Regions from separate parts of the Aestuariirhabdus sp. LZHN29 genome, predicted to be linked through region 1. Evidence: predicted binding sites of a transcription regulator. Region 1 holds the regulator's gene; the other holds the start of a gene.

What was found. Region 1 encodes FNR, which switches genes on or off when oxygen is low (the NO sensors DNR and NnrR bind a similar motif). Its sites were predicted from a motif close to TTGATNTANATCAA; they were not measured.
Region 2: the regulator FNR is predicted to act here: its motif matches at 5,672-5,685, upstream of ACP3PW_RS03405 (bacteriohemerythrin).

Annotation. Positions count from the first base shown of each region.
Region 1 is NZ_JBNIEU010000002.1:997,569-1,009,083, reverse strand. Features, by position in the region: gene ccoS (cbb3-type cytochrome oxidase assembly protein CcoS) at 1-147, shown strand, start outside; gene ACP3PW_RS11475 (sulfite exporter TauE/SafE family protein) at 140-850, shown strand; gene hemN (oxygen-independent coproporphyrinogen III oxidase) at 961-2,346, shown strand; gene fnr (fumarate/nitrate reduction transcriptional regulator Fnr) at 2,551-3,312, shown strand; gene ACP3PW_RS11460 (adenine phosphoribosyltransferase) at 3,330-3,863, shown strand; gene ACP3PW_RS11455 (hypothetical protein) at 4,121-4,597, shown strand; gene ACP3PW_RS11450 (glycerate kinase) at 4,667-5,836, shown strand; gene ACP3PW_RS11445 (hypothetical protein) at 5,823-6,317, opposite strand; gene ACP3PW_RS11440 (TraR/DksA family transcriptional regulator) at 6,350-6,676, opposite strand; gene ACP3PW_RS11435 (DNA-3-methyladenine glycosylase I) at 6,799-7,473, opposite strand; gene ttcA (tRNA 2-thiocytidine(32) synthetase TtcA) at 7,580-8,521, shown strand; gene ACP3PW_RS11425 (DUF547 domain-containing protein) at 8,549-9,361, opposite strand; gene ACP3PW_RS11420 (glucosaminidase domain-containing protein) at 9,497-10,366, opposite strand; gene ACP3PW_RS11415 (YecA family protein) at 10,755-11,390, shown strand.
Region 2 is NZ_JBNIEU010000001.1:700,925-712,439, reverse strand. Features, by position in the region: gene ACP3PW_RS03440 (asparaginase) at 1-206, shown strand, start outside; gene ACP3PW_RS03435 (opioid growth factor receptor-related protein) at 215-805, opposite strand; gene ACP3PW_RS03430 (hypothetical protein) at 886-1,995, shown strand; gene ACP3PW_RS03425 (hypothetical protein) at 2,031-2,213, shown strand; gene ACP3PW_RS03420 (hypothetical protein) at 2,285-2,632, shown strand; gene ACP3PW_RS03415 (multicopper oxidase domain-containing protein) at 2,791-3,264, shown strand; gene ACP3PW_RS03410 (sensor domain-containing diguanylate cyclase) at 3,345-5,024, shown strand; gene ACP3PW_RS03405 (bacteriohemerythrin) at 5,110-5,565, opposite strand; gene ACP3PW_RS03400 (DUF4870 family protein) at 5,843-6,250, shown strand; gene ACP3PW_RS03395 (TIGR02647 family protein) at 6,271-6,510, shown strand; gene msrB (peptide-methionine (R)-S-oxide reductase MsrB) at 6,587-7,753, opposite strand; gene ACP3PW_RS03385 (response regulator transcription factor) at 7,970-8,683, shown strand; gene ACP3PW_RS03380 (sensor histidine kinase) at 8,677-10,152, shown strand; gene ACP3PW_RS03375 (MaoC/PaaZ C-terminal domain-containing protein) at 10,181-11,107, shown strand; gene ACP3PW_RS03370 (LysE family translocator) at 11,104-11,515, shown strand, end outside.

The DNA of each region.
Region 1 (11,515 bases):
CAGTTCGACGACCTCGAAGGCCCCGCCCACAGCATCCTGTTTGATGATGAACTGCCCTCCCACCCTGCCGAATCGGCCACTGGAGAGAAACCACCGGCAGATACTGCACCCGGGGCACCGTCAGTAGACGACACCCGCGATGATTGAGATACCCCTGCTAATCACCGCATTCACCCTGGGCATCTTCGGAGGCGCCCACTGCATCGGCATGTGCGGGGGAATCATGGCAGCGCTCGGTTCGGGAGTTCCCAACGCCACCCCACAGCGCCTGCTGCCGATCGTGCTGGGTTATAATATCGGCCGCATCACCAGTTACACCATCGCCGGCGCGTTAATGGGCAGCCTCGGATGGGCGTTACAGCAACAGGGCAGCACAGTCATTATCGGCATGCGCACAGTGGCGGGGCTCCTGCTGATTGCCATGGGACTCTACCTCGCCAACTGGTGGCGTGGACTGGTTGCGATAGAGCGGCTCGGCGGCCTACTGTGGAAACCGCTGGCGCCCTATGCCAGCCGCCTGCTCCCCGTGCGTACACCGGGTTCGGCGCTGTTGCTCGGAGCCCTCTGGGGCTGGTTACCCTGCGGGCTGGTCTATAGCACCCTGATCTGGACCGCAACCCAGGGCAGCGCACTCAACTCTGCGTTACTGATGCTTGCTTTTGGTGCCGGTACGTTACCCTTACTGCTGACTGCGGGACTGGTCTCATCCCGCATCACTCATGTGATGCGGAACCAGACAACTCGGGGTCTTGCTGGTATGCTGGTCATCGTATTTGGCCTCTGGACCCTGCCGGGTCCTCACCAACAATGGTTAACACAACTGTTTCAGCAGATGCCCGCTGGCAGTTGATGAGTATCAACACAATTAGCGGAACCAGTGGCTAGACTTTGCGTCTAATCACAGCGATGACTCAAGTCGTCGTACACCCCATGACACTAACGACTGAAAGTGGACATTCAATGAGCAACAAGCTGGTTTGGGATCTCGACCTGATAAAGCGCTACGAAGGCGCCGGTCCTCGTTACACCTCCTACCCTACTGCCGTCCAGTTCCATGAACTGTTCAGCATCAAAGAGTACCGCGATGCCGCTGCGCAGAGCGTAGAAAAGAATACGCCCCTGTCGCTCTACTTCCACCTCCCGTTTTGTACTCATGTCTGCTACTACTGCGGCTGCAACAAGGTGATTACCAAGGATCGCACCAAGGCGATCCCCTATCTGGAGCTCCTGCACCGTGAAATTGAGATGCAAGCAGAGCTTTTCAGTACCAAGCAGACCGTTGAACAGTTGCACTGGGGCGGCGGTACCCCAACGTTCCTCAGTATCGAGCAGATGCAAGCGTTGATGGCCAAAACCCGCCAGCATTTCAATCTTGTGGATGAAAGCAAGGGCGATTTCTCCATCGAGATTGATCCGCGCGAAGCCGACTGGGCCACCATGAATGCCCTACGAGAAATGGGCTTTAACCGCTGCAGCCTCGGCGTGCAGGATCTCGACCCCAAAGTACAAAAGGCGGTGAACCGCGAGCAATCCGAAGCCGATACCATCGCTATCATCGATGCTTCCCGCGCCCTGCAGTTCCAGTCTATCAACATCGATCTGATCTACGGCCTGCCGTTCCAGACCGAAGCCAGCTTTATGAAAACCCTTGAGCGGGTGATCGAGATCTCGCCTGATCGCCTGTCGGTATTCAATTACGCCCACCTGCCCGAGCGTTTTATGCCCCAGCGCCGCATCAACGCTGAAGACCTGCCCTCCTCAACCGAGAAGCTGGCGATCATGCAAAACACTACCGAAAGGCTGCTGCAAGCGGGCTATTCCTATATCGGTATGGATCACTTCGCGCGCCCCGATGACGAGCTGGCCATCGCCCAGGAGTCCGGCACCCTGCACCGTAACTTCCAGGGCTACACCACCCATGCCCACTGCGATCTTGTCGGCATGGGCGTCTCCTCCATCAGCCAGGTGAATGGCTCCTACAGCCAAAACCACGCCGATATCAAGATGTATATGAATCGCATCGAAAGCGGTGAGTTTGCGATCAAGCGTGGGCTGGTAATGAACGAAGACGACTTTATCCGCCAGGCGGTAATCTCGCAGCTAATCTGCCACTTTCAGCTCGAATTTGCCCCCATTGAAGCGCGCTGGGGGATTCAGTTTGGCGACTATTTCGCAAAAGAACTCGAGCAGTTGCAGCCTATGGTCGATGATGACCTGATCACCATCGACAGCAACGGTATCGAGGTGACCGGTCGTGGTCGACTGCTGATCCGCAACATCTGCATGCAGTTTGATCATTATCTGGGACATGATAGTAATAAGGGACGTTTTTCCAAGGTCATCTAGCCGCCACCTCAAATGAGCTGTGCCCCGATTGGGGCACAGCCACCCCCCCCTATTTCCCCACTCATGCTCTCATTCCGAGCCCGTCGCAGTGGGTGCTCTACACAGACGCTACCAAAGAAGCTGCACTTTGGTTTTGTTTTGTGACCGAATTCCCCTACAATGTTTGCGATAACAACCTGACACTCGAAGGGGCTGCTGCCGTTTATGAGCTCTAAACTCAACGTTAAAACTGTAAATAGCGTCGCTTGCAAGGAATGCAGCCTGAGTTCTCTCTGCCTGCCTATCGCCCTCGCAATTGACGAAATCGACCAGCTCGATGACATCATCAAGCGCGGTCGCCCACTGAAAAAAGGCGAACACCTGTTCCTGGAGGGGGACCCCTTCACCTCAATCTACGCCGTTCGGTCGGGAGCGCTAAAAACCTACACCTCAACCAACGAGGGTGAAGAGCAGATCACCGGATTCCAGCTGCCCAGCGAAATACTGGGACTCAGTGGCATGGATGGAGATACCTATCCGGTCTCCTCACAAGCGATGGAAACCACCATGATCTGTGAGATCCCCTTTGAAAAACTCGACGAGCTATCGGACAAACTGCCCAAGCTGCAAAAACAGCTGATGCTACTAATGAGCCGACGTATCCGCGATGACCAGCAGATGATGTTGCTGCTCAGCAAGAAAAACGCCGATGAGCGCATCGCCACGTTCCTGGTCAATCTTTCCGCCCGTTTCAGGCGTCGAGGGTACTCCTCACACGCGTTTCGCCTATCGATGTCGCGCAACGAAATGGGTAACTATCTGGGTCTCGCGGTGGAAACCGTCAGCCGGGTATTCACCCGCTTTCAACGCAGCGGCCTGATCGAAGCGAATGGAAAGGATATCAATATTACCGATGCGGAGCGCCTTTGTGCCCTCGCGGGCGGTCGTTTACTTGATCCAGCCAAAGATGCGGCGCAAAACGGCTAACCGCCGGGAAACACTGAATGATCTTTGATGAGTTTTTTATAAAGTCTCTTGTACGCCCGATACCGGACTGGCCAAAGCCCGGCGTCACGTTCCGCGACATCACCCCGCTCTACCTTTCTCCCAAGGCTCAGCGGATGGTGGCCGACAGCCTGATTCAGCGCTATGTTGAGTCCGAGATCACCCACATCGGTGCCCTAGATGCCCGTGGTTTTCTGTTGGGTTCGGTACTGGCCTACGAGCTGAACAAACCGCTGGTGCTGTTTCGAAAACAGGGAAAGTTACCCGCCCAGACCCTGCAGGAGGCTTACGACATTGAGTATGGCCAAGCGATACTGGAGGTGCACAAAGATGCCATTCCAGCAGGTGCCAACGTACTGCTGCTGGATGATCTGATTGCCACCGGAGGTACCCTCTGTGCCGCCGCATCACTGGTAAAATCACTTCACGCCAACATCTACGAAGCCGCTGCAATTATCGATCTGCCGGACCTCGGCGGCAGCCAGCGCTTACAAGACCTGGGCATCCCCACCTACACGCTCTGTGCATTCTGAGGCCCGCCAGAAATCTCGAACGGGGCCACCTGAATGCCGGCCCTGGCACCCGCTTCCTGTTCACTCATCTCCCCCTAAAGAGGCAAATCGCCTAACCACTCGCTCTGCACATAACTAAACATTCCAAAAAACAATAAAAACATTTAAAAACAGGATGTTAGAGGCGCATTTTAAGTCTAGAATCAAATTCACCTGCTAACTTAATTGTCTTTTAATCATCGACGGCAGGCTTCATAGGGACACTGGGGGGTGAACCGATGGGAATTGATGCAGAGCAGTTAGGACAACATATTATTCAACCCACACTGGAGCTGTGCGGCCACTATAGCGCCGCCGCCCAGCAGCTGTTGGTTGGCACGGCTGCAGCCGAGAGCAACCTGGGGGAACAGCTTTATGGTAAACAGGGTGGGTTAGGGCTTTATCGCATCTCAGCGGAAGTTCACCAAAGAGTATGGGACGATTACCTGGTCGATTTTCCCGAGTTGGCAAGCCGGGTCCGGGGCTTCGCCAGCCAGCGCCTTTTTTTCAGCCAACCCCATCAGGAACTGGTTTATAACCTGGCCTACGCTACCGCAATCGCGTGGTTTAATTACCTACGCTGCGGAGCAAATCTGGCTGGAATCGAGACCACAGATACCGAAGCCCTGGCTGCCATCTGGTGGCATTATTACCACCCAACCGACCCGGATGGCACGCGCTTCATGAATTGCCACCCGCGCACACGAGCAGCCTAATGCGTTCCTGACATAGCCTTGCAGGCGGGATACTGATAAAAAGGGGACTGATTCTCAAGGCCCTGATTTATGAAGATACTGCTTGCACCGGATTCCTTTAAAGGCTCGCTCAGCGCGGCCCTGTTTTGCGACATTGCACAAGAGGCTATTCTTACCCAACTGCCCGACGCCATCGTCCATCGGTGTCCCTTAGCCGACGGTGGCGAGGGCACCGTTGATGCCCTTATCGCCAATACCGGAGGCACCAGGGTCAGCCTGTCGGTAACGGGGCCACTGGGTGATCCTGTTGAAGCCAGTTATGGCATTCTCGGCGATGGCGCCACGGCCATTATCGAAATGGCGAGCGCCTCCGGGTTACCTCTGGTGCCTCCGCCCCAACGCAACCCCATGCACACTACGAGTTTTGGCACCGGCGAGCTAATCCGTGACGCTCTCTCCCGTGGCTGCAAGCAGATCATTCTGGGGATCGGCGGCAGCGCTACCCACGACGCGGGCGCCGGTGCGCTCTGCGCGCTGGGTGCGACACTCCTCGACCACAACGGCGACCCAATCCCGGCCGGGGCCGAAGGGCTGCTGCTATTGAACCGTATCGATCTAGGCGAGCTGGATCCGCGACTCGCCGACGCCCGTATCGACATTGCGTGTGACGTTGCCAACCCGTTGCTCGGTGAAAACGGCGCTACCGCCATCTATGCCTCCCAAAAAGGAGCTCGCAGCGAGCAGATGGAGGTGCTGGAGAGCGCGCTCGCTCGATTTGCTAGCGTTGCTTGTCAGCACTGTAAATGCGCTCCCGAGTTTTTTTCGCTGCCCGGCAGTGGTGCCGCCGGTGGACTCGGTGCGGGGCTGGCCGTTGCCTTGGGCGCCACCCTGAAACCAGGGTTCAAGATTATCGCCGACACCCTCAAATTCGAAGCACGCCTCGACCGTGAACACTACGACTTAATCATTACCGGTGAGGGTGAGATCAACTACCAAACCCTGGAGGGAAAGCTTCCTGTAGGCGTGGCCCGTATGGCATCCCCACGCAAGATACCGGTGATTGCGATCGTCGGAAAAATAGGTGAAGGGGCCGAACAAACCCATGCCGAGGGGATTACCAGTATCCACAGTATTGTTGATGGCGTTTGCTCGCTTGAGCAGGCCATGGAGCAAGCACCGGAGCTGCTGGAGCGCTGTATCGGACAGTTAATGCGGCTGTGGAACGCCTCTGCCCGCCGTGCAAAAACTAATGAGGAGTAAAGCGAGCCTCTATCCGAAAGCCGGCGCTGGCATCTTCGTGGATCAGGGTTGATTCGCCCGGTTTAATATCGATGACGCCCTGACCCTGCATAACCCGGGTTTCAGGCACCTGCACCCCGCTGGCTTGCTCGTTCAGGGACAGCAGCAGCGTACGGGAAAAGGTGTATTCCAGCGTCGCCAACTGGCGAATATTAAAGGCAGGATTTTTAAGGGTAAAACTAACCCTGAACCCGTCATCTACCTTACCCGAGGTCAGGTTTGTCACTACGGTATCGGAGGCAATACTGGTTTCGACGTGTTTCACATAGCTGACTTCCCGTCCGGAAAAGGCACTGTAGGGTTTATCGAAACGGTTCCGATACTGGTAATCCTCCTGCTTACCCTCGTAATAGAGCACGAACTCCATGGCGTAACTGTCTGCCGCGTTGGCCCACCCGCTCCAGCAGAGCGTCATCACGAGGAACCAAAAACCTGTGCGCATGGAGTACCTCCAAAAAGCCGGGCTGTGGGCGATTAACCCTGCAATCGCTCCGCACAGCCGATACAGTGACGAGTATAGGGCATCGCCATCAGCCGTGCCTCGGGGATCGTCTCACCACAGCTATCGCAAATCTCATACTCATCTTCATCCAGCCTTCGCAGCGCCAGCTTGATGTTATGCAGTTCGTGCTCGGACTCCTGTCCAATCGCTTCAAGGACCTCATCATTCTCCCGCTCCTGCGCCTGCTCGGACCAGTCCTGATTTCCAGGTTTGGTAAGATGCTGCCCGATTCGCCCGAGGCGATCTTCCAGCTCATCCTGTTTTTTGAGCAAACTTTCGCGCACCTGTGCGTACTTCATGAAAACTCCTGATTAGGGTGAGTAGTGAAAATTAAGAAGCTAAAACTATAGACCACCGGACCCCAGTGTAGTTTCCCTGGGAGAAAAGCCGCTTGATACAGATCAACGCAGGGATCTCTGGACTAATGGGGTGAAGATATACTGCACGCCAACGTCATGCTGATTTCACTCAGTGGACGCCCGGATTGCGCCTGCCATTGGTTAAAGGCTTCCTGTACCTGTTTTAAATCCCGTTGGGCTGTAGGCACTCTATCAACCACTGCCTGCACTTTCAGAGCCGCTACCACGTCGTTGGATAACATAAAGGTATCTTTGCCCACCATGCGCAGGAAGGCGGCGCCAGAGCCACCCCCCAGGTGAGATCCACGCTTTGCCAGATAACGCCACAAACCAACCACATCCTCTCCCGGCCAGGACGCCAAAAAACGCCCCACAGAGCCGTGTTCCCGGGCGATATCGAGTACCATCTGGGCATTAACCGGAATAGTTTTCAACTTGCCCCGATGTCGAATCAGGGCACGATTTTGCATCAGCTGGTCAATCTGTTCTTCACTGAGCAAAGCCAGCGCAGGAGCCTTGAAGCCCCACAAAGCCTCTTCAAAAGCAGGCCATTTACTGTCAACCATCGAGTGCTTTAGCCCCGCGCGAAAAACCCGGCGCGTGATCGCAGACAGGTAATCGTTGTCATCGAGAGCCAACAGCGCCTGCGTTGGTAGCACGACCGGTAGTCGCGCCTCTAGCGCCGGTTCGCCCCAGAGCCCGATGGCGCGCTCCCTGATTCTGTCAAAGTGTTCCATATTGATCATCCTTTGCCGCTTCACTGCCCTGCCCTTACCTGATCAAGAGGCATCCGCTATAATAGCCGCCCTTTTGAACAGACCAACCTTCAGGCCCTCCGCCACCATGCCAACCTCTCCCATAACGCCCTCTGCTACCGTTGAAAGCGCAAAAAGCGTCAATCAGAACAAACTGCACAAGCGCCTGCGACGCCATGTAGGGCGCGCCATTGCCGACTTCAACATGATTGCCGATGGCGACCGGGTAATGTGCTGCTTATCCGGAGGCAAAGACAGTTTTGTCATGCTCGATATCCTGCGCAACCTGCAACAATATGCCCCGGTTCACTTCGACATTGTCGCCGTCAACCTGGACCAGAAGCAACCCGGGTTTCCAGCCGAGGTGCTGCCCAATTACCTGGAGTCATTGGGTGTGGAGTACCGCATCGTCGAAGAGGACACCTACAGTATCGTCAAAGAGAAGGTACCGGAGGGAAAAACCACCTGCGCGCTCTGCTCCCGACTGCGCCGGGGTATCCTCTATCGCACCGCAACCGAGCTTGGCGCCACCAAAATCGCCCTCGGCCATCACCGCGATGATATCCTCGAAACCCTGCTGCTGAATATGTTTTACGGCGGAAAAATGAAGGCGATGCCCCCCAAGCTGGTGAGCGACGATGGTCAGCAGATGGTTATTCGCCCGCTGGCTTATTGCCATGAAAAAGACCTTATTCGCTACGCTCAGCTCAAAGAGTTCCCAATTATTCCCTGTAATCTTTGCGGCTCTCAGGAAAACCTGCAACGGCAGGCGATAAAGCAGATGCTTAACGATTGGGATAATCGTTTCCCGGGGCGGATCGAAAGTATGTTCACGGCGATGCAAAACATTGTCCCCTCCCATATGGCTGACACCGAGCTATTTGACTTTAAAACCTTGCAGACCCAGGAAAGTCCCTACACCGACGGCGATACCGCATTTGACGCGCCCGAGCTGCCGAGCCAGTTTACGGGGGGCACAGAAACTGCAGCCGTCACCGATGCAATGCGGGTCAATATCGTCAATCTCTAACCCTCCACACCGGGTTATGGTGGCACTCTAGGGAGACTCATTGAGACGCCAGTCGTAATCAAATGAGACCTCCACACCGGCAACGAGCCATTGCTGCCGGTGTGGGCCGGCGTAACGTTTAAGGTGCTGGATCAGGCCGCCTCGATCACCAAAATCGACGGCGTACCAATCATAGATGCTGGAGACCCTGATTCCGCGGCCCTCCCGCTGCAGCCCCTTATCCTGATTGATAAAACGACGCGCTGCGCTTTCGAGTTGCGCCTCGTTATCGGAACCGTCCAGCGCCTGTGCCGGCAAGTCCGGGCAGCCACGGCTGGCACAGTTTACGAGGTAGTGAATGCGGGGGTCACCCCAGCCGGGGCGCAAAATACGGTGTTCTATGTCATTGAGCGTCAGCGCCTGCCCCCTAACAGTAACGACCTCATCATCCCAGGGACCAAAACTGAACCAGCCCTCTCCCAACGAACGAATGGAATCGAGGGGGTAATTTTTGAGGATCAGATCCACCGTCAGCGCATTATAGAGATTGACCCAATAGGCAAACTGCTGCGCCCTGTTCAGCTGCCCGGGGTCTACCTGCGCCATCGAGGCGAGATAACGACTCAGTAACTCTCGATCGGATACAGACACCCTGGAGTAGGCAAACAAGCGCTCGCCCGTTGACGCTTCAGACAGGTAGTGGTCCAGCAACGCTTGCCAGGGCCGGTGGTCCAGCGTTTCTGTACTGGCGCCATCGTAGACCTCCCACAGGGGCCATGGCTCTGCCGAAGGTGCTGCGAACGCGGGCAGCCCCCCTGAAAGAAGCGCACAGAGCACTACAGATCGTAAAACAAACAACATTAGGTGACTCTCGCCAGATCCATATACTTGAGACCCTGCTATTGAAGCCCCTCTTTCACTACAACCCCACCGCGATCAACATTAGGAGGAGGTTCGGGAGCCTGCCAACAATCCCGAGGATTCCTCGCTGGCGTCCTATCCTGCCCCGTCCGCACCAGCACCCCGAGCCAACTGGGAGCTACCCAATACGCCACGATCATACTCAGCCAAACGGTTGCTGCGAATCATTGCCTGAATTTCACGCACGTACTCTTCACGCCGGGATGAATAGGATAACAACCCTTCGGCCAACCACTCCCCGGCCTCGTGCCCCCTGCCTACGCGGCGGAAGCTACTGCGTAATTCACGAAGTTCATGGTAACTGGGCTGGCTATTGATGTTGTGAAAATAGCCCGCCACCGACCCGGCCACTGTCTTGAAGCGTCGGACTTCATGGGACTTGCCCTGCGGGCGGGACGCTGGCACGATTCCGCACCCTTTACTGAAACACCACTGCCCAAACAGGTTATTACCTTGGCGTGCAAAACGGGAGGTTCCCCAAGCCGACTCATTGGCCGCCTGGGCCATCACCAGAGAGGGTGGAATTTGATCCACACGCACCAGCAACTCATCCAGAACCTCGCGGGGGACCTCGACCCCATCGGCTGCCTCCGTCTGGTCCACTTGCCAGGAGAGGCGATACTTCTGGGCAAGGTCGCTGACCCAACGCAGTTCACTATCGTCCAGGGGCTTACCACGCAGGGCGAGCAAACGGCTTCGCTTTTGCGTTAGCAACCGGTTTTGATCGACGATAAAAGGATAAAGAAAATCAAAGAAACGCCGTTTCTTCTCAGCAACATCGACAATCTGCGCAAAATCCGGCAGTTTCTTCCCTTGATAAGGCGCGCTTTGCCCCGCCCCCTCATCACCGACACCGGTAACCGGCCCATCGGGGGCAGAATAGTAGAGCGCAGCGCCATACCAGCAGGTGATCGCTACGGTAAAAACCAGTAGATGTTGATTCATCAATACTCCACCAAAAATCCGTTAGGTTCCCTCGATAATATGGTGCTCAACGAGGGCTTTATCAAGTACTCCCAAACTCTGCGAATCACTCCCTTGTGTTCCCTATAACGCTGGAACCGCCAACGGCCCAATGGCCAGACAACACAGATGTGTCTCTCAGGACCCACCCTGAGGGCTATCAAAGCGGTCGAGCCCCAGTGTTAGCAGGTTTTCGCAACCTCCCTCGTTACCCCCATTCGTTCCCCCCACCCGATGCCTTGATGCCCCCTTCGGTCCGCCAACTGGAATTGCCAGGGAGCTGTTCGCAGGCTCCATCAGCATACCGGCTTGCGCTTTCCCATTGAGCCCCCAAAGACTACAATGCAGCTTTTCTGCTATGGAACCTACCATGAATCAGGACAGCCCGTTCAGCGCTTCACTGGAAAACTATTTCGGCTCCGACCAACTCCCCGAAGATGCGCTGGATCTGATGGAAAGCCATGGATTCCTCACGGCCCTAAATATCGCACCTAACGCGCTGAAAAATACCCAGTGGCTCACCGAATTGTTCGGTGGCGAGATTCCCGATTCCGGCCCCGCCACTGCTATTTGTGACGAACTGATTGCGTTAAAAGATAGCATTCATCGAACTCTCTACTCCGACACAGACCTGCTATTTCCCTGTGAACTCGATGCAGGGGAGGAGCTGGATGAATCGGATCTACGCGCCTGGTGTATCGGCTTCATTGCCGCGCATTTTCTCGATGAGGAGAGCTGGTACGAACGTGATGAAGAGTTGGCAAGTGAGCTGTTATTGCCTTTTCTGGTGTTGTCAGGACTCCTTGAAGATGAGAGTGAGGAGTTCGCGGCGATGGCTGCTGACCAATCCCTGGTCACCGATATGGCGCAACAACTCCCCCAGGTTTTGACCGAACTCTACTTGCTCTATCAGGCCCCTGAGGAGAAACCTGCGTTTGCAAAGTCCGCAGCCGCTAACGGCGGCGCCGGAGCGCGCAAAGGAAAAAAGGGCTCAGGAAAACGTTAAGGAGCCCGCGAACAGGCTCCCTGCACAGACCGGCAACCATTCCTCGACACGGCGATTACGCACCTTCGATACCCGATCCTGCGGGTCGCTGAGACCCACTATTGGCTCTTCGAAAAAATGAGAGC
Region 2 (11,515 bases), on a different contig from region 1:
CTATTCCGGGTCGCCAGCTGGGTATCGCGGTGAAGATCGATTCTGGCGATGTGCCGGCGGTTGAGGTGGCGATCGCGAGTCTGCTGGCTCAACTTGGGGTCGAGGTACCGAGGCATTTTACCCACCCCTCCATACGCAATCGCAGGCAGCGCCTGAGCGGCCACTATCGGCCTTCAGCGCTACTGTGCGGTGCCTTGGCGCTTTGATCGGGGGGTTATCGCGGTAGCCCCAGCTCAATCTCCTCAACTGTGGGCGAGATCTCCGGCATCAGCGCCGGGCGGGTGCTGGCGTTTTTCCAGTAACCGGTGCAGTCGAGGTCGTTGGGCTCAATACCCTGTTGGTGCAGGGTATTGAGCAGGTATCCGAGTAATTCGTAGGCCAGCGGTGCCAGTCCCAGACAGCTGAGGCAACCCAGTACCCGGCTGATGCGCAGGTGATTGTGATTGGCGCTGCAGCACCAAAGGGGTTCCTGTTCGCTGGCAACGTCATTGGCGCTGAAATGAAGGTTACGGCGTTGAATTCCCCAAAAATGGGCGATGCAATCGACAGAGGTCAGCAATTCGCTCTTTGCGTTGGGGTGGGATAAAAATCGCCGCGCCAATGTTTCGGTCAGTAGCGGGGACTGCTGGTTGGCACGGCTCGCCTCGGGGAGGGGAAACAGCCACTGGATATAGTCGTGGGTGCCTTCGAGCCAACTGAAACGCTGCCGCCGGATCTGGGCCAGGGTGCGTCCCCGGTTGTCTTCGCCGCCGTGAAGATAAAACTGCAGCCACTGCAGCTGCATGGGGTTCAGGCGCGATTCCATGGAAGACCTCGTTGAGCAGTTAGTTTATTGTAGACCTTTCTGCTTGATCAGGATGCCACCGACGCGGGGCCATGAGGAATATGAGAGACCCGATCTATTTCAAGAGGGCGCTAGGAGCGCTTGTCGGACTCGTGCTGGTGCTCGGCGCTGCACCGCTGCAAGCGATCAACTATGTCGTGCTTGAGGGCGAAGAGGATCACCTGCGGGAGCCGCGACAGAAAATTTTGCCCTATGGGTTCTATAACGATACCACCGAACTTGCGGTCGCAGCAGCCTATGTAGTATCGGGATATTTTCAGCCGCAGATGTTTATTGTCGGTAACGCCTTTACCAGCAGCAACGGTTCCAACAACCTGGTCGCCATCTTCAAGGATGTGCAGATCCATGAACGTCTGTTTCTGGATCAGTCCTTTATGTTGGCAGATTATGGTGAGATTCACTCCTACCAAAACGGTAACTCCTCTTTTCCCGACGAGCGTGCCGGCAGCCACGACTCCGACAAGGATAACTACGTCGATGCGGAGGGGTCGGATCGTTACTATCGCACCAAGTTTCGATACCTACTCCCAATCGGGGATGGCGCCAGCGGGCCGATCCACACCTTCGTGATCGATGACAAGGGTTTGCTGGTGGAGGGCTCCGAAGCGGGAGCGAGAGAGTGGAATCCTTTAACCAGTGGGCGCACGATCACTGAGCTGGAGCTGTTCTACCGCAAGCAGGATCTGGACACCGAAGATGGTGGTAGTAGCCTGCTGGAAACCAGTGGTGTGCGCTTTTCATTGGAGTACGACAACGCCGATTTTTACCAGAATCCAACCCGCGGCAGTCGACAGCGGGTGGCAGTGTTCAGGGATTTTGGCACCCTGAGCCAGAGTATTCCCTGGACCAGTGTCGAGCTTGAAGCGACCAAATATTTTAATATTGGCGCCACCGATACGGCCGCGCAGCGGGTGTTGGCAACCACGATGTGGTGGGCCGATGCCCCCACCTGGGACTCCTCCAGCCGCATCGATGGAAAAAAGCAGTTTCATCGCCCACCGCTATTTGCCGGGGCGACACTGTGGGGGGCTCGATCGCATGAAGGGCTACAGCACCAACCGTTTTCACGATCGCTCCGCCGTGCACTACGCGGTGGAGTATCGCCATATGCCCAGGGACAACCCATTCCAGCGAATCCCACTGCTGGATAGGCTCTATATCCCCTGGTGGCAGTGGGTGGCAGTGGGTGGCGTTGGCCGAGGTGGGTCGGGTTAACGATGAGTGGGACCTATCGGAGCTGCACTCGGATATGAAATGGAACCTCGGTGGTGGTATTCGCCTTGGGGTCGATGGGATCGTCGTCCGTGCGGATGTCGCTATGGGAGATGAGGACGCACAGGTGCAGATGTTTATTAGCCATACGTTCTGAGGGCAGTACTGGGAAGTCGGGGGCGCTAGTAGTATGCTAACCGGTTGACGAGAGTTCTAGCGAGAGTGTCCGTGAAACACCCCCCCAGCAAACAGGATGTGCGTAAGCAGTTGCAGCAGGAGATGGACGCATTTCTTTCCGGTGGTGGAGTGGTGCGGGAGATTCCCCGAGGTAAATCGGCCGTTGCGCCGGGAGAGATGCCACCGGGAATGGGGCGCAGTATCCCGTCGGGGGCCCCCAGCGTCAAACGCGAGTCACTATTACATGTCACCCAGGCCATTGATGAGCGCCAGCGCATGAAGCGAGCGAACAGGGCCCGCGCGACGCCTCGTAAGACGGACCGTGGTCCGAGCAAGGTACCGGTTTATGACGATTTCGGCGAGGTGATACGCTGGGAGTGGCGCGCGACTAAGCCGTGATGCGAGTCATACGGTGTGATCATTTTAATGTTTTGTGTAGTGGTGCACAGTTTTCCGGGTGCTGCTATATTGTGGTCAGCCTCTGCCATATTGTTGTCCTCCTGATTTTCAGGTCGTAATCATGCGCCTGCCCAAGGCGCCATCAAGAGGGTTGTTTCGTGAAAGCATTATTAGCGGGTTGTCTGGCAGCTGTGCTGCTGAGTGTTTCTCTGTTTGCCAACGCAGCAGATTACATCACCAATGCCTCCGAGATCGTCAGCAACACCGACTGGGACAAAATGGAAACGGTGCGTGTAATTATGGGGGAGAAGGGGGAAAAGCTATTTTATAAACCCCAAAAGTTGACCTTCAAAGCGGGGCAGCCCTATAAACTCGAGCTGGTGAACAAGGGCAAGAAGAAGCACTATTTCACCGCCGCCGGGTTCTTCCGTAATATCGCTACCCGTAAAGTCCAGTCAGACAAAGACGGCGAGATCAAGGCACCCTATTTTTTGGCGTTGGAGATGATGCCCAAGGGGGGTAAACTGGACCTCTATTTTGTCCCGGTTACACCTGGTGAGTACGATGTGATTTGTACCATCGATGACCATGCCGATCGTGGCATGCATGGCTCCATCACGATTGAACCCTGAGGGGCGCTGTCTTGAATGGGGTGGCCCCAAGACCAAACGATTATACGCTGGCTAATGAGTCGGATGCTGGAGTAGACAGTGTGACATTCAGAAAGATCGGTCATCGAATTATCGTGGTGGTGGGGGCCGTCGTGGTTGCCGGCCTCGTTACCATGGTGTTGTTTTATACCGAGAAGCAGCAGCAAAGCATCATCACCCAAAACGAAGAGGCCGCCAACAAGATCACCAGCAGTGTCATCAACGTACTCGAAGCGGTGATGCTGGCGGGCTATGCCGACATCGCCCAGGCCTTTGCCAACAGCTTGCGAACCATTCCCGATGTGCATGAGTTTCGCATCATGCGCACCAATGGGATGGAGGCTTTTCGGGATAACAGCACCATAAATGCAGTCAATCGCTACCGTGGCGAGGAGGATTTTTTCCCTCGCGATGAAGAGAAGCAGGTGCCCATTTTCGCGGCGGATAATCTGCGCTTGCAAGAGGTTCTATCCAGTCAGCAGATGGTGCGGTATTACGATAAAACCGCCAGCGGGGAGAGCTTCCTTACCTATCTGGTGCCCATTGAAAATAAACAGCAATGCCAAAAATGTCATGGCGATAATCACTCTATTCGCGGCGTTATTAAACTGACCACAACCCTGGCCCGCATTGACGCCGAGATAGAAAAAACCTGGCAACAATCCCTGCTGGTGTTGTCGGGCTCGGTGCTGCTGATTCTACTGGTCACCTGGTGGATGGTACGCCGCTCCGTGGTGCAGCCGATCAATCGCGTGACCTCCGCGATGGAGGCGGTGTCGCGAGGAGATATGAGTCAGAAGGTGCCGGTGTTGGGTAGGGACGAGCTTGGATCAATGGCCCAAAGCTTTAACCGAATGTCCAGCGAGCTGCAAACTACCTACCTGGGTTTGCACCATGAGCAGAATAAACTGACGACCATCATTCTCAGTGCCCAGGAGGGGATGGTGGTAACGAACGCCGCCGGTGACGTGGTACTGGTGAACCCCGCCGCCGAACAGCTTCTGCAGAAGAGCCACGAGCAGATTGTGAGCGAGGGCTTTAAGCGCGTGTTCGACAATGAGGTGCTGATGGAATCCTGGTTGCAGCTGTCGGATCAGTCGCTGGAACCGATTATCTATGAGTACAAGGGACACATGCTGAGCACCTCCATCGCGACCATTCGTAATGAGCAGGGGGATGTTATTGGCTCCTCGGCGTTATTGCGCGACATTACCAACCAGAAACGGCTCGAAGAGGAGCTGCGCGCACTCTCCAATACGGATGCGCTCACACGACTGTTTAATCGTCGTTTTCTCGATGAGAGCCTGAAGGCCGAGCTGGAGCGCTCCTATCGCTATAGCTCGGAGCTATCGATTTTGATGTTCGATGTCGATCACTTTAAAAAGTTTAACGACAACCATGGTCACGAGCAGGGGGATCGGGTCTTGCAGGCGATCGCCCGCGAGATGCGCAGGTTAAGCCGCAGTGTCGATTTTGCCTGCCGCTATGGTGGTGAAGAGTTTATGATCATTCTGCCCAATACGGGGCTGGAAGGCGCCGGGGTGTTGGCAGAGCGATTGCGCTCGGATATTGAAAAAACCGAAGTTGACGGTCTTAGGGTGACTATCAGTATCGGTGTTGCCAGTGCTCGGGATCATAAGCCCAGCGATGCCGCGAATTTTATCTCGATCGCCGATACGGCGCTCTATGAGGCGAAAGATGCCGGTCGCAACTGCGTCCACACCGCCACATTGGCCCACTGAAAACGGTTGTTGGAGTTTTCAGGCAGATAAGGCGTAGCAATAAGCAAGGCATCAGGGGGGCTCCCTGGTGCCTTGTTGCTGAGGGTTAACCGAAGAAGCGGTGCAACGAACGGGTGAGCCAACCCTGATGCTCGTGACGCATACGGCGCTGGTAATCCTGCACCGCTTCGACGTAGTCACCGTCTTCGTTTTTGATGTGATTAAGCAGCCATTTGCGCAGGGTTATAAGCAGCTCTTCGGCCACATCTTCCCCCGCTTCGTGGCGTTTGGAGAAGCGATCTACGCGGCTGATAAAGAGTTCGTGTACCTTTTTGTGGGGAGCGCAGAATGAGTATCCGGCCTGTTCCATTAACGCCTCTTCAAAGGCGAAGTGGGAGATGGTGTAATCCACCACTTCATTGAGCACATCTCCGACCGCTTCCCGGTCCCTGCTCTCGTGAGCGTCCTGTAACTGGTTGATGTAGTTGACGATGCGCTTGTGTTGCTCGTCGATGATATCAATACCGGTGTCCAGTTCGCTGATCCATGCCAGCTTCTCCATAAGTCACATCCTCCTGTGTGCGATCCTGCCTGTTTTCCTTAGGCCTCACTCGTACTCCATCATCGAGTGCTGCTGACACTATAGGGGCGGTTGAGTCATCGATGCTTTGATATATGTTAACTTTTTGGCGGGTTGGGCGAGCGGAACAGGACCAGTGTCTGATTTTGTGAGCAAGCTCTTATTGTCCCGCCCCCAGACTCCTGAGTGTTGCGGGGGAGTGACAGGCAAGGGGTGCACTGTTACAGTGAATTTATTGCCGTCAGAGTCATATCGCACCATGAGCGAACAGCCCGATCCTACCTCAGGGGAAACCCCCTCATTTCCCCATGATGCCCAGTTTGTGATGGAGCCGCTATCGGCGCAAGAGAGCCAGCGGTTGACCATTATCTATGCGCTCTATGCGGCCTCTTTTTTTGTAGGGATCACCTTTTTTGCAGGGTTGCTGTTTAACCTGTTGTGGAAAGCCGAGTTTCGCAGTGATCTTGCGCGCATCCATGCCCGTTGGCAGTTGCGTAGCGCTCTGTTTGGGTTGTTGTGGGGCATTATTGGGGGTATTACCACGCTGTTAATGGTGGGGTGGTTGATAATGCTAGTGGTTGGAGTCTGGTTTATTTACCGTCTGGTGAGAGGGTGGCTGGCGCTGTCGGATCAGCAACCGCCTAAGCCGGGATTTGGGTTATCTTGATGGAATCAAAGGAGTAGAAGATGCCATTGTCACAAACGCTGTATGAAGAGATACGAGTGCTGATGCAGTTCAGTCCGGACAGCATTCAGGAGGGCATTAAGGTGCACAACGATGCCGCCCCTGAATTGGTGCAAGCAGCCCAGAATCTGTTTGATAAGGGGTTGATCGACCGCCATGATGGAGGCTATCTGACGGACCGGGGGCAGGAGGCGCTGCAACATGCGAGAGCCCTCACCGGATTGCTTGCGCCTGCGGAGTAAAATCTACGCGAAACGAGTAACGAAAAGGGCCGCTTTATGCGGCCCTTTTTTTATCTCTTAAGGTAGCGGGATCAGGCTATTTAAAGAGGGAGCTGTACTGTGAGTAGCCCTCCTCCTCCAGTCGCTCGCTGGGTATAAATCGCAGCGACGCCGAATTGATGCAGTAGCGTTTTCCTGTGGGGGCTGGTCCATCATCAAACACATGGCCCAGATGAGAGTCTGCGTAGCGGCTGCGCAATTCGGTGCGGGGGACAAAGAGTTTGAAATCCGTTTTTTGTACTACCAGCTCCTCATGCAGCGGTTTGGTAAAACTGGGCCAGCCGCTCTGGGAATCGTATTTGTCCGTGGATGAAAACAGCGGCTCTCCACTGACGATATCCACATAGATACCCGGTTGCTTGTTGTCCCAGTACTCGTTTCTGTAGGGAGGCTCGGTACCCTCCTGCTGTGTTACTTTAAACTGCTCGGGCGACAGTGACTGACGCAGTTTTTCCGCATCGGGTTTGATGAATTTTTCAAAATCGCTCATGGTCAGGTTCCTCTTCTGAGTCGACGGCATCGGCTCGCTCATGGACGTCTTCATCATTTTTCCTGGCGTGTACTTAATATCGTCGCCCCACACCTTTTGCAGATACTGGTCGCGGCCCGAGTTATAGCGATAGTACTTATAACGAATCGGGTTGTTGGAGTAATAGTTTTGATGGTACTCCTCCGCCGGCCAGAAAGGTTCTGCGGCGCGCACCATGTCGCTGAGGATCGGCTCTGGGTAACGCCCTGAAGCGTTCATCTGGGCGATCGACTTCTCGGCGGCGCTGCGTTGGCTATCATCGTGGTAAAAAATAAACGGGCGATAGTGGTAGCCACGATCAACAAACTGGCCACCGCCGTCGGTGGGATTGATCTCGCGCCAGAAGATCTGCAGCAGGTCATCGTAGCTGATTTTGGTGGGGTCGTAGTGCACCTCAATCGCTTCCACGTGTCCGGTTTTACCGCTGGAAACCTGCTTGTAACTGGGGTTGTCCTGGTGGCCGCCGGTGTATCCGGAGATCGCCTCGGTGACACCCTCGTATTTCTCGAAGGTGGATTCAGTGCACCAGAAACACCCGCCCGCGAACGTGGCGACAGTGCCGGTCGTGGGCATAGCCGGTTTCATGGCCATGCCACTCTTTTCTGGCTGTGTGCTGTAGACGCTGCCTGCGAGTATGAGCAGGGCTGCGGCAGCAAGGGTGACAAGGTTTTTCATAGGAACTCTCCCGGTGTCAGGTGTTGGGTCAGGCTCGGCCTGTTATGAAGCAGTGTGCACAAGCTCCGCGAAGGGGGAAAGGGGCTGTATGGCGGTTTTATGGAATCATGACATCTCGTGACACATTCGTGATAACTTCAAGCATAGCGTCAACCATACTGGTTGCCACTGGCTTTCAGGAGAGGGCCGTTTAAGCCGACAGGCCGAGAGGGCGGCATGACGAAACGGATTCTGGTGATCGAGGATGATCCCGACATCAATAAACTGCTGGTGATGAATCTGGCCGACGCCAATCATGCCGTCGACGGCTGTGACAATGGTGTCGAGGGTTTGGCGTTGGCGCTAAAGGCTCAGTACGACCTGCTGGTGCTGGATCTGATGTTGCCGGGAATCGATGGGTTGGAACTCTGTCGTCGTTTGCGGGCTGAACAGCGAACCCTGCCCATACTGATGCTCACCGCCCGAGACTCGGAAGCCGACCGTGTGGTTGGATTGGAGCTGGGTGCGGACGATTACCTTACCAAGCCTTTCTCGGTCCGCGAACTGCAGGCGAGGGTTAAAGCGCTGCTGCGGCGGGTGGATATGCTCAGCCAACGGGCCGAACCGGAGGTGCAGCAGATTCTTATTGGGGAGCTGGCTATCGACCCGCAGCGCCGGCATGTGGCGCTAGCTGGCCGTGCCGTGGAGTTAACTGCGACCGAGTTTGATCTTTTGCTCTATCTGGCGCGCCAGCCGGGCACCGTATTCAGTCGCACGGAGCTGCTCGATGCCGTCTGGGGCTATCAGCACAGCGGTTACGAGCATACGGTTAACTCCCACATTAATCGCCTGCGCAATAAACTCGAGTCCGAACCCTCCGCGCCCCGCTACGTGCTAACGGTGTGGGGGGTAGGTTACAAACTCTGCGATGTTCCGGAGCCTGTATGCTGACGCGTTTTGCTACCTTCTACAGCAAGCTGTCGCTGGCACTGTTGACCAGCTTTCTGCTGCTGGTGGTGCTATTGATGGCGTTGGCCCAACAGCTGACGCGCACCTATCAGGACGAAGTTGAACAGCGTTTGCATCGCGACCTGGCTCTTCATGTGGTGCAGGATAATCCGCTGGTGCGCGATGGGGAGATTGATCATGAGGCCCTGCGCCAGCGCTTTCACTCGATGATGATTCTGGGGCCCAGCTTCGAATTCTATCTGCTCGATCCCACCGGTAAAGTGACCACTTACTCTGCCGACAAAGACCGAATAAAGAGGAGTTCGGTTGGCCTGCAGCCGATAAAGGCGTTTCTTGCCGGTAGTCAGATGCTGCCTATTATGGGCGATGACCCCCGCTCGCGCTCCCGCCAAAAGGTGTTTTCGGTGGCCGAGATTCGCGATGGTGAACGCCTGGCCGGATACCTCTATATCATCATTGGTGGTGAAGCCTACGATGACCTGATGGCGCTGCTGCAGCAGAGCCATATCGTCAAGCTGGGTGTGTGGGGGGCGTTGGCGGCGCTGGCCTTCGGGTTGCTGGTCAGTTTGCTGCTGTTTGCCCTGTTGACCCGCCCGCTGCGACGGTTATCCCGCGAAATGAGCCAGTATCGCCAGCGAGGCTTCGAGCAGGTCGTGCCCACCCCCCATCGGTGGCGCGCCGACAGTCCGGATGAGATCGAACGCCTGGGCGCCACCTTCAATGAGTTGGTGGAGGTGCTGGAGCAGCAGTATCTGCGGGTCAAAGGCAGCGATGCCCTGCGCCGCGAGCTGGTCTCCTACGTATCCCATGACCTGCGCACGCCGCTGGCAGCGCTGCTGGGGTACCTGGAAACCTGGCAGATTCGCTATGCCGGTGCCGAAGGCGCTGAGCTGGTGCAGGTGGCGCTGGACAGCGGGCATCGAGTCAGTGCATTGGTAGAGCAGCTGTTTGAGTTGGCACACCTCGATAGTGCCGACAGCGCAGTACACCCAGAGCCGGTTGCGATCGCCGAACTGGTGCAGGACCTGTTGCAGAAATTGTCCCTGCAAGCTCAGCAGCGTGAGATCGCCCTCGCGGTGGAACCGAGGGACCCGTCGTTGCAGCTGATGGCCGACATCGAAAAGCTGGAGCGAGTGCTTACCAACTTACTGGAAAACGCTATCCGGCACTGTGATCGAGGAGGTCGGGTCTGGGTAGAGATCGCGACCACAGCGCAAGGGTTACGGGTCAGCGTTTGCGATACCGGCGCCGGCATCGCCAGTGAGGATCTGCCCCATATCTTTGAGCCCCATTATCGCGGCGCTAATGCGGTTTCGGGCAGGTTCGGCAACTCCGGTCTGGGGTTGGCGATCAGCCGCCGAATTTTGCAACTCCACGGCAGCGAAATTGCTGTCGAGAGCCAGCTGGGGAAGGGCAGCCGGTTTCACTTTGTGTTACCGTTTGCGCCCTGAAACCGAGACGTTGCAAGGATCTAGTACCGTGTTAGTCACCGCTATGCCATCGCTGCCCCCCCTGTTTGCCCGCGCGTTGTTTAGCCGCAAGGGGAAGAGCGTCGGAAAATCCTGCACCCTGCCGGAACTGGGCGTGCGGGTAGAAGGGGTGAAGATCGATGCTGCTCATCTGCAAGATTACCGAGCGTTGGTTATGGATCCCGGTGGCGAAGCCGGCCCCCTGCCGATCTGCTATCCCCACCTGTTAAATTTTCCCATGCAGCTAAGCCTGCTGGTGGCCCCCGAGTTTCCACTGCCACTGCTGGGGTTGGTGCACCTGCGCAATCGCATCCGGGTATTGGAGGCGATAGACCCCGGCGAGGTGGTGGATATCGAGTGTTGGTTGGGCGCGCAGCGTGAGTCTGGGCGCGGGCTGGAATTTGATCTTCATACCCGGCTCAGCCGGCAGGGGACAACCCTGTGGCAGAGCTGCAGCGTCAACCTCTACCGCAATCCGGCAATGGCGGTCGCCAGGGCCCGTTCGGCCCCCGACCCACTGGCTCCACTCCCGCTGCGTGAACGCTGGTCTCTACCGGTGAATATGGGGTGGCGTTACGCCCGTAGTGCCGGTGATTATAATCCCATCCACCTTCATCGCCTGTGCGCACGCCTGTTTGGTTTTCCCCGCGCCATTATGCATGGTATGTGGAGCAAAGCCCGCTGCCTGAGCACACTGCAGGCCCAGATGGCCGAACTGCCAGTGGCGCTGGAGGTCGACTGTGATTTTAAAACCCCGCTCTACTTACCGGGAGAGGCGCTGATGAGCTGGCAGCAGGAGGCTGCGGGAGAGGTGCGTTTTCTGTTGCAGGATTCGGCCGCAGTTAAGCCGCATCTCACCGCAGTGGTGCGCCCTATATCTGTGCAGGAATCATTAGTGCCCCCGCCGCACCCTCATTCTGCGGAAGGGTTGTCATGAGCTGGACGGCCTGGCTAGCGCTGGTCGGGGTCTGCCTGTTGGGGGCAATGTCACCCGGCCCCAGCCTGGCCGTGGTGGTGCGCCATACGGTGAATCATTCCCGGGGACACGGCATGGTGGTTGGCGTATTCCACGCCCTCGGGGTGGGCTGTTATGCGTTGCTGTCGGTTACCGGGCTGGCGGCACTGTTCGCACTCTATCCCGTTGGCCAGCAGCTGCTTGGCTGGGCAGGGGCCGCGTATCTGGCATGGCTGGGGATCAAGGCCCTGCGCTCGGCGGGTAGTATCACCGAGGAGTCATCGGCTGTTGCAGATCAGCACTGGCAGCAAGCGGCGCGGGATGGGTTGATGATCTCCCTGCTCAACCCCAAGCTGATGATTTTTTTTATCGCCCTGTTTAGCCAGTTCG